DNA from 2 places in the Cohnella sp. 56 genome. Region 1 is predicted to be linked to the other one. Evidence: predicted binding sites of a transcription regulator. Region 1 holds the regulator's gene; the other holds the start of a gene.
The links. Region 1 encodes NrdR, which represses ribonucleotide reductase genes. Its sites were predicted from a motif close to AACACNATATATNGTGTT; they were not measured.

Region 1 (4,355 bases):
GGCGCGTATCGCGGCGCTTGAGGCGGCGCGCCCGGACAGGCTCGTTGTGGCGGATATTCCGCTGCTTTTCGAATCGGGACTGCAGCATTTATATGAGGGCGTCATGGTAGCCTACGTCCCGCGCGACGTGCAGCGGATGCGGCTGATCGAACGCGACGGATTAACGCCAGAGCAGGCGGATATGCGTATCAGGACGCAGATGGATATCGAACAGAAGCGGCAACTGGCCGACTACGTCATAGATAACAGCGGCACGTTGGCGGACACCGAGGCGCAGCTGGACCTTTTCTGGCAGTCGCTTCAATTGGGATCGGTACAGTCATGAGCCCAAAAAGGACAAGGCCGAAACGAAAAAGATGGTTCCTCGCGCTGCTCCTCATCGTCGTCGCGCTCCTTTTTATCCGTTCGGAATGGCTCGGCAAGATGGTCTATCCGATTCAGTACCGGGAAGAAATCGGGATGAATGCGGATCGCTACGCGATGGACCCGCGGCTGATCGCGGCCGTCATCCGGGTCGAGTCGAACTTCGAGCCGAACGCCGTCTCCCCCAAAGGAGCGATCGGAATCATGCAGGTCATGCCGGACACGGCCCAATGGATTCTGAAGCAGGATGACTTCGGCGATATAACGGTCAAGCAGGCGGGAGAGCGGGCGGATGCCGGCATACGGCTGGGCGCCTGGTATCTCAAGGAGCTGCTCCGGCAATTCGACGGGGATATCGTCAAGTCGCTCGCGGCTTACAATGCAGGCCCGGGCAAGGTCAAGCAGTGGCTGCGGGAAGGAGCGTGGGATGGACGGGAGGATACGCTGACGGACATTCCATACGGAGAGACGAGGCGCTATGTGCAAAAGGTGCTTTTTTATCATAAAAAATACGGCGAATTGTATGACAATTGGTCCTGAGGACGGTAATATATAAAAGAAGCCCTGAAGCGCGAAGCTTCAAGACTCCTTGTTATTGAATTACCTAGGTGAAGAGCGTGGACTTAAGCACGGCCAGCGAGTTGTTGCTCGGCGATTTGGACCAGACGCTTGGTGATGCTGCCACCAATCGAACCGGTGTCGCGAGTAACCATGTTCCCGTAATAGCCGTCTTGCGGGATAGCGATTCCCAGTTCTTGAGCAACTTCATACTTCAGTTGATCAAGTGCACCGTGAGATTGAGGCACAACCAGGTTGTTGCTGTTGCTGTTGTTTCCTTGGCTCATGTTGTTCACCTCCTCGCGGTTGGTAATCGTATTATGTGCCTTATCCCGTGAATCATGTAAGGGAAGGTCTGGAAATTAAAAAAAAGTTCTTCTCGAGCCCAAAAGGAGAGCCGCCGACATATGAAATGCCCTTATTGCGACTACAATGGTACGAAGGTACTGGACTCCCGTCCGGCCAACGACAACAAGTCCATCCGCCGCCGCCGCGAGTGCGAATCGTGCAACCGCCGCTTCACGACGTTCGAGATGGTGGAGGAGACGCCGCTCATCGTCATCAAGAAGGACGGCAGCCGCGAAGAATTCAGCCGTGAAAAGCTGCTGCGCGGCCTGCTGCGCGCCTGCGAAAAGCGTCCGGTATCCGTGGGCCAGCTCGAGATTCTCGTCTCCAACGTCGAACGCGAGCTGCGCAACACCGCCCAGGCCGAGATCGACAGCAATATGATCGGCGAGAGCGTCATGGAGCAGCTGTACCCCGTCGACGAAGTCGCGTACGTGCGCTTCGCATCCGTGTACCGGCAGTTCAAGGACATCAATATGTTCTTGAAGGAGCTGAACGTGCTCATTAACAAGCACGGAATCTGACGTTGGCTGGCCCACGCGACATGCACAGCTTTTTTGAGGGCAAGTGGGACAGGCTCTGCCTGGTTGAATGGCAGAGCCTTGGCGGCGTGAGTTTGGCCGAATTTTTCTTTGAATTTAGCGTTGACATGACATCTGGTCCTATGATAAGATCATTCTTGTCGCCAACGAGCGATACATGCTACGGGGCCATAGCTCAGCTGGGAGAGCGCATCGCTGGCAGCGATGAGGTCAGGGGTTCGATCCCCCTTGGCTCCACCAAATGCAAACTTCAGACACGCCGAATAAGGCGTGTTTTTTTGCATTTAGTGGAGCCCCGGAGGGCGTTCCGCGCGCAGGGAGCCGGAGGCGGACAGTAGTGTGGGGTCCCCGCAAAGTAGTTGGAATAAGCTACGGAGCATTGCTTCACTTTGTGGGGAAGGAAAACGGCATCGATATCTACCGCTGCGCTCTACATCGGCGAATTTGCTTCGTTAGCAAGTTAAATCAGGATATCGTTATCCCCCTTGGCTCCACCAAATGCAATTCCGACATTTCACTTGATCTTATTTTCTGCTGTAGAAGAGGTACTGATAAATATAGTTTTGATAGATGCTCTCTTATTGAGTTCTGTGCTATGGTTGATTTGTGAACCGATATTAAGCAGGTGAAGAAATGATTGTTAAATTGCTATCGATTATTTTAAAGGTTTTCTTCTACCGGTTGCCCGCACCATTGTTTTCAGCTGAAGAAGTTAAGGCGTTCAGTAGAATATACGAGACTGCCGTCTCCACCCATACGGAGATTGTAATTGAGAGTTCATTTGTTAAGTCACGGTTTATTCAGTATGTCTGTGCGACGCGTGAGGTAGTCGTTCATGGGTCGAATCATAGTGGCATCGATGAATTTATACCGAAAAGACAAACCTTATTCGATGGAAAATACGTGAACGCCGTGTTTGCCACAAAGGATGCCGTTTGGGGCATATTTTATGCTGTATTTGATCGGCGGAAGCTTGTTGGAAGTTTTCGAAATGCTTGTTTGAAACTCAGGGAAGACGACAGTAGTTATTATTTTTTTTCCTTAACGCCGAATACTTTGGATAAGAAACCATGGACAACCGGAACCATATATTTTCTTCCTCAAAAGTATTTCGACAGATCAAAAAAAGGAATCGTTTCTTTTGATGAATGGACAAGTCAGGTAGCTGTTAAGCCGTTGACCCAGTTGCAAGTGGGTCCACAAGATTTTGGCTTTCTTAAGTCGATCTCTTGGCACAAACCAAGCGAAAATATTATTAAATCGTGGCTTCTTTATAAGTACAGAATACCTCAGACACGCCGATAAGGTGTGTTTTTTGCATTTGGCGGGATCCCCGGAGGAGGCGGACGCTGAACTTTGTTCATTTAAGAAATCTTTATTTTTTATAGTAAAATCTCTACTTCTCTAGGTGTCGCCCCCTTAAAACGCTCGCTATGATGGAAGATACAGGAGGAGGCATCCAACATTAAGATTGAGAGCGCTTTAGGTAACTTCAAAATCCAAGCAGGGGGAATGACATCCGATGAGTAGACGCTTCAAACGGCTATTGCTGTCACTGTTAGCGGCTGCATTGTTAGTGCCGCAATTCTGGTATGCGCCAAAGGCGAATGCAGCGACCGCAACGATACCGGTCATCCTGTACCATGTCATCACCGATAATCCGTCCGGAGATTATCAATACAGCACGGCCAACTTCAAAAAACATATGAAGTATTTGAACGATAACGGCTATACCACGCTATCCGCGGAACAGTACGTCGACATTATCGTGAACGGGGCAACCGCTCCTGCTAAACCGATCCTGCTGACGTTCGACGACGCGACACCGGACTTTATTACGAACGCGCTCCCAGTATTGACGCAGTACAATATGAAAGCGGTGTCTTTTGTCATCCAAGACAACATTGGTTCTTGGGGAATGACGTCGAGTCAGTTGAACACGCTGAAAAATAACCCGAACATCAGTCTGCAAAACCATACGAAGACGCATGATCAAGGGGTATGGACAACTAGCATCACCAAAGAGACCGCTGCCGCGGAAATTCAATCCGCGAATGCGTTCCTGAAAGGAATTACCGGCAAAGATCCGATCCTTCTTGCCTATCCTTACGGCAATTTCAACGCGGACGTAAAAGCAGCCGCGGCGGAAAACGGTATTAAAGCCGGCTTCAAAGCCTGGAGCGGCGATGAGGGCGCCCTGGCTATGGGACGCATTCTCATTAAAAAAGACGATACATTGAACACCTTCGCAGCCGCGATCGGCGGACCTACGCCTCCGACACCGGAATCGATCGGGGCTGTCGTTCTTTCGCACGACTTCGAGAACGGCACGCAAAGCTGGTTCAAACGCGGTAACGAAACGGTAACGGCTTCGACCAATGCTGCTCATGGCGGAGCGGGCAGTCTGTTGGTGCAAGGAAGAACGGACAACTGGAACGGACCGGGCTTTAATCTCGCCGCTACCGGCAAACTGAACAAGGAATCCGTTTACGAGTTTTCCGCATGGGTTAAGCTCAAAGAGGGAACGACCGGCTCCGAGACGATTCA
Region 2 (4,355 bases), on a different contig from region 1:
TATGCTTGTCCGTTTATTGTACCGAAGCCGGTTCGCCGATGGTGCCGGATGGTGTACCGCGCCGGGCCGGTTCGCGCTTCTATTTTTGTCGGATACGCGCTAATGAATGCCCGGCAGATGGAACAGCCCGCAGTTCATGACGGATAACGTCACACGCGGACGGTACTGCCAGTCGATCTCCGATTCGCGCTGCGCCAGCCGCTGCGTGAGCGCTGCTTTTTCTTCCTCCGTCACGGCCCTGCCGATCATCGGCTCGTAGTAGGCGCGAATCCGCTGCAGCTCGTCCTGCCTGCGCTCCTCGGCTTCGGACGCCCAGACGAAGTCGCCGCCCTTGAGCTTGCGCTCGAGGGCGTGCTCGAGCTGGGTCATCGCTTTCTTGAGCGAGAGACCGTTCGGCAGCAGATGAATGTTGGAGGGCAGGCGCGGCGTCAGCTTGCGATCGCGCAGCCCGTCGAGAAACCGCTCGTCGATATATCCGGTCGCCAGCGAGATGCCCCACCCGTATATCTCCTCGCGCTTCATGTCGCATTCGTAGTCGACCTTGAAGTTGACCCCGAGCCAGGCCGTGTACGGGTTGGACCCGAGCCGGTCGGCACTGGCGCGGCCGCGGGGCGGCTCCTCGAACATGGCGACACAGCGGCCGCCGTCGTATACCGCGCCGAAGATCTGGGCGAGCCGGCCCGAGCCGAAGTACAGCTCCTCGCGCAGCACGCGCACCGGCGGGGCGCCGAACGGCGCAGGCTGTGCCGGCGCGCTGCCCACCGCGCTGCCCGCCGCCTGCTGTCCGCCGTTCGCCGGGGCGCCCGCGTCTGCTTCGTCCGCCGCATCCTCCTGGGCGAACTGCCAGTGAAACGTCAGCGTCTCGGGCGGCGTGCCCGTGCGCTCGACGAAGCCCCAATAATACGGCCGATTCGTCAGCCGTTTGTCGGCTTCGGGCGACAATCGGACGGTTACGCCGCCTTTCGATTTCTCGATGATGCTGCAGCCCGTCGCCTCCAGGTAGGACATGACGAATTTTTCAACCTGTCTGGCGTTCATGTCTCGCCCTCCGTTTCGACCTGCGCCTTGGTGCGCAGCAGCGATTCGCCGAGATTGTCGATGCCCGCGCGCAGCTCGCCCTCGTCCTTGGCGCCGATCAGCATTTTGGCGAGCCGCTTCTCGAGCGATTCCTCGCGTTCCATCCGTTCCACGATCTCGTCCAGCTCGCCGATGACCGTCTCGAACATGTTGATTTTCTCATGCAGCAGATGCACGATATGCTCCTCAATCGTTCCGTACGTGCACAGATTGTAAATTTTCACATCCTCCGTCTGTCCTAGCCGGTGCACCCGGCCGATCCGCTGCTCGACGCGCATCGGGTTCCACGGCAAGTCGAAGTTGATGATGTGGTGGCAGAACTGCAGGTTGATGCCTTCGCCGCCGGCCTCGGTCGCGACCATCACCTGCGCGCGTCTGCGGAACAGGTCCATCATCCAGTCCTTCTTGCCCCGGTTCATCCCGCCCCGATAGGGAACGGCGATCAGCCCGTGCTCCTGGAAGAAGCGGAGCAGATACTCCTGCGTCTGGCGGTACTCGGTGAACACGATCACCTTGTCGCCGATCTCGCGGATCAGCTCCATCGTCGCCTCCGCTTTCGTATTGGCCTTCACCTGGCGGATGAATTCGACGAGCTCCCAGATCTTGGCGCGGCGCGGCGAATCCTCCGGCGTTTTTTTGAACAAATTCACGAGTGTCAGAAAGACGGCGTCCCGGCTCGAGCATACCTCGCGCTGCAGGGTGACAAGCGACAGCATGCTGGACATGTCCACGCCCTCCACGGTCGCATTCTCGCGCACGTAGCGGGTGACGGCTTCGTAGAGCGCCTGCTCCTCGGGCGACAGCGTGAGCGGGACGTTGGCGACGAAGCGCCTCGTGAACTCGACGCCGCCGTCCGAGCGCCGGTTGCGGATCATGACCTGGCCGAGCGCCGCCTGGAGCTTGTCCTCATTCTTCGCGATGCGCTTGCCCGCCACATAGTTGGCCGAAAAGTCGCCTTCTCCGCCGAGCTGGCCCGGCTTAAGCAGCGTGATCAGGTTGTACAGCTCGTTCATATCGTTCTGGACAGGCGTCGCCGTCAGCAGCAGGCAGTACTTTTTGCGGATGTCGCTGACGAACTGGTAGTTGCCCGTCTTCTTGTTTTTGAGCTTGTGGGCCTCGTCGATGATGAGCATGTCGTACTCGGCATCGAGCAGCAGCTCCCGGTGCGGGTCGCGCTTGGCCGTGTCGATCGAGGCGACGACGATGTCGTTGTTCCAGTGATACGCCTTTTTTTGCGCGATCGCCGGGATGCCGAACTTGGCGTTCAGCTCGCGAACCCACTGCAGCACGAGGGAAGCGGGCACGAGGATGAGCGTACGCCTGACGAGTCCCCGCACGATATATTCCTTGAGGATGAGCCCGGCTTCGATCGTCTTGCCGAGCCCGACCTCGTCGGCCAGAATCGCCCGGCCGCGCATCTCGTGCAGTACACGTCTTGCCGTATCCTCCTGGTGAGGCAGCGGCGTGAGTCCGGGCAGCACGCGCATGCATTGCAGCTCGTGGAAGTCGGTTACGAGCTGGGCTTCCTCGGCTTCCCACGACATTTTGTACAGCGTCCAGTCGTCCCACGGCCCGCCCCGGTCCGCGCGTCGCTCCAGCTCCTCGAAGGCGGAGCGGTCGATGTGCAGATCGACGAGCGGATGCAGCTTGCGGGCGGCGGGGGCGCGTGTCGCGCCGACGGCGTTCTGCGTGGCATCGGCGGACGAAGATAAGCCCGGCGGCCGGACTTCATCCGGCTGGGCGGGAGCGCCCGCGCCGGCAGCCGGCAATGCGAAGGCTTCGGGGACGGCCGGAGATATTTGCAGTTCGGCCTCGGAGCCGTGCGGATGGTGGAATGGGGGGCGCAGACGTTTCTCCTCCTCTGGTCGGTCTATCCTTCTAGTATGAGCAAGCGCGGCATTTTCATAACCTGTTGGCGGGAATCGCCGGCTCGCGGTCGCTTGCGACGAAGGATCGAACTTTTTGAGACAATTGGCGGAATTCGATTCAGTCCTACTCGAATATCAATATTTCGTAGAGTATAATGGGGAAAGTCGCAATATATTGTGTCCTATGGGGAGAGTGGCGAAGTGAGCGTCCAATTGGAGAATAACGGGGCGAACAAGGCTGCGGGCCGTCGTCTCGAAGGCTTAAGCGAGAAAATATTCCTCGACCGCTACGCGTGGAAAAACGCCGACACGAATGCCGTCAAGGTCGGCGACACCGTGCTGGCGCTGACGAAGGACGATCCGAAGTTCCCGGCCAAGGAAGTCGGCGAAGTCATCGCGCGCGAGGGCAAGCGCGTGACGGTGCGCACGCGCGCCGGCGAGCTCGTCGAGACGTCGCCCGAGAAGCTGACGCTGACGATCGAGCAGACGCCGGAGGAGATGTGGGACCGGCTGGCCGGCGCCATGGCGTCGGTCGAAGCGCCGGAGCGCCAGGAGCTGTGGCACGAGCGGTTCCGCTGGCTGCTCGACGACTGGAAGCTCGTGCCGGGCGGCCGGATCGCTGCAGGCGCCGGAGCGAGCGACGAGCTGACGCTGTTCAACTGCTACGTCATCCCGTCGCCCAAGGACAGCCGCGGCGGCATCATGGAGACGCTCTCCGAGATGACGGAGATCATGTCGCGCGGCGGCGGCGTCGGGATCAATCTGTCGTCGCTGCGCCCGCGCCGCTCGATCGTGCGCGGCGTCAACGGCTCCTCGAGCGGCGCCGTCTCGTGGGGCGGCCTGTTCAGCTACACGACCGGCCTCATCGAGCAGGGCGGCAGCCGGCGCGGCGCGCTCATGCTGATGATCAACGACTGGCATCCGGACGTCGTCGACTTCATCACCGTCAAGCAGACGATGGGTCAAGTCACGAACGCCAACCTGTCGGTGTGCGTGAGCAACGGCTTCATGAAGGCGGTCAAGGAGGACCTCGATTGGGAGCTGGTGTTCCCGGATACGTCCGACGCCGAATACGACGCGCTGTGGGACGGCGATCTCGACAAGTGGCGGTCGCTCGGCAAGAACGTCATCCCTTACCGCACCGTCCGCGCGCGCGAAGTATGGCGCACGATCATCGAGTCGGCCTGGAAGTCGGCCGAGCCGGGCGTCGTGTTCATGGAATACTACAATCAGATGTCGAATAGCTGGTATTTCAATCGGATTATATGTACTAATCCGTGCGGGGAGCAAGGACTGCCGGCCTGGGGCGTCTGCAATCTGTCCGCGATCAATCTGTCGCGCTTCTATGACGAGGAGAAGCATGACGTCGCATGGGAGGAGCTCGGCCGGGTCGTCCGCTACTCGACGCGT

Region 2: the regulator NrdR is predicted to act here: its motif matches at 3,110-3,127, upstream of VQ071_RS18135 (adenosylcobalamin-dependent ribonucleoside-diphosphate reductase).

What each region holds. Positions count from the first base shown of each region.
Region 1 covers NZ_JAZDQE010000012.1:57,139-61,493, forward strand. The annotation lists gene coaE (dephospho-CoA kinase) at 1-325, shown strand, start outside; gene VQ071_RS19875 (lytic transglycosylase domain-containing protein) at 322-903, shown strand; gene VQ071_RS19880 (alpha/beta-type small acid-soluble spore protein) at 987-1,208, opposite strand; gene nrdR (transcriptional regulator NrdR) at 1,329-1,790, shown strand; tRNA gene VQ071_RS19890 (tRNA-Ala) at 1,973-2,048, shown strand; gene VQ071_RS19895 (hypothetical protein) at 2,442-3,113, shown strand; gene VQ071_RS19900 (endo-1,4-beta-xylanase) at 3,331-4,355, shown strand, end outside.
Region 2 covers NZ_JAZDQE010000010.1:183,684-188,038, forward strand. The annotation lists gene VQ071_RS18125 (YqhG family protein) at 100-1,038, opposite strand; gene VQ071_RS18130 (DEAD/DEAH box helicase) at 1,035-2,723, opposite strand; gene VQ071_RS18135 (adenosylcobalamin-dependent ribonucleoside-diphosphate reductase) at 3,147-4,355, shown strand, end outside.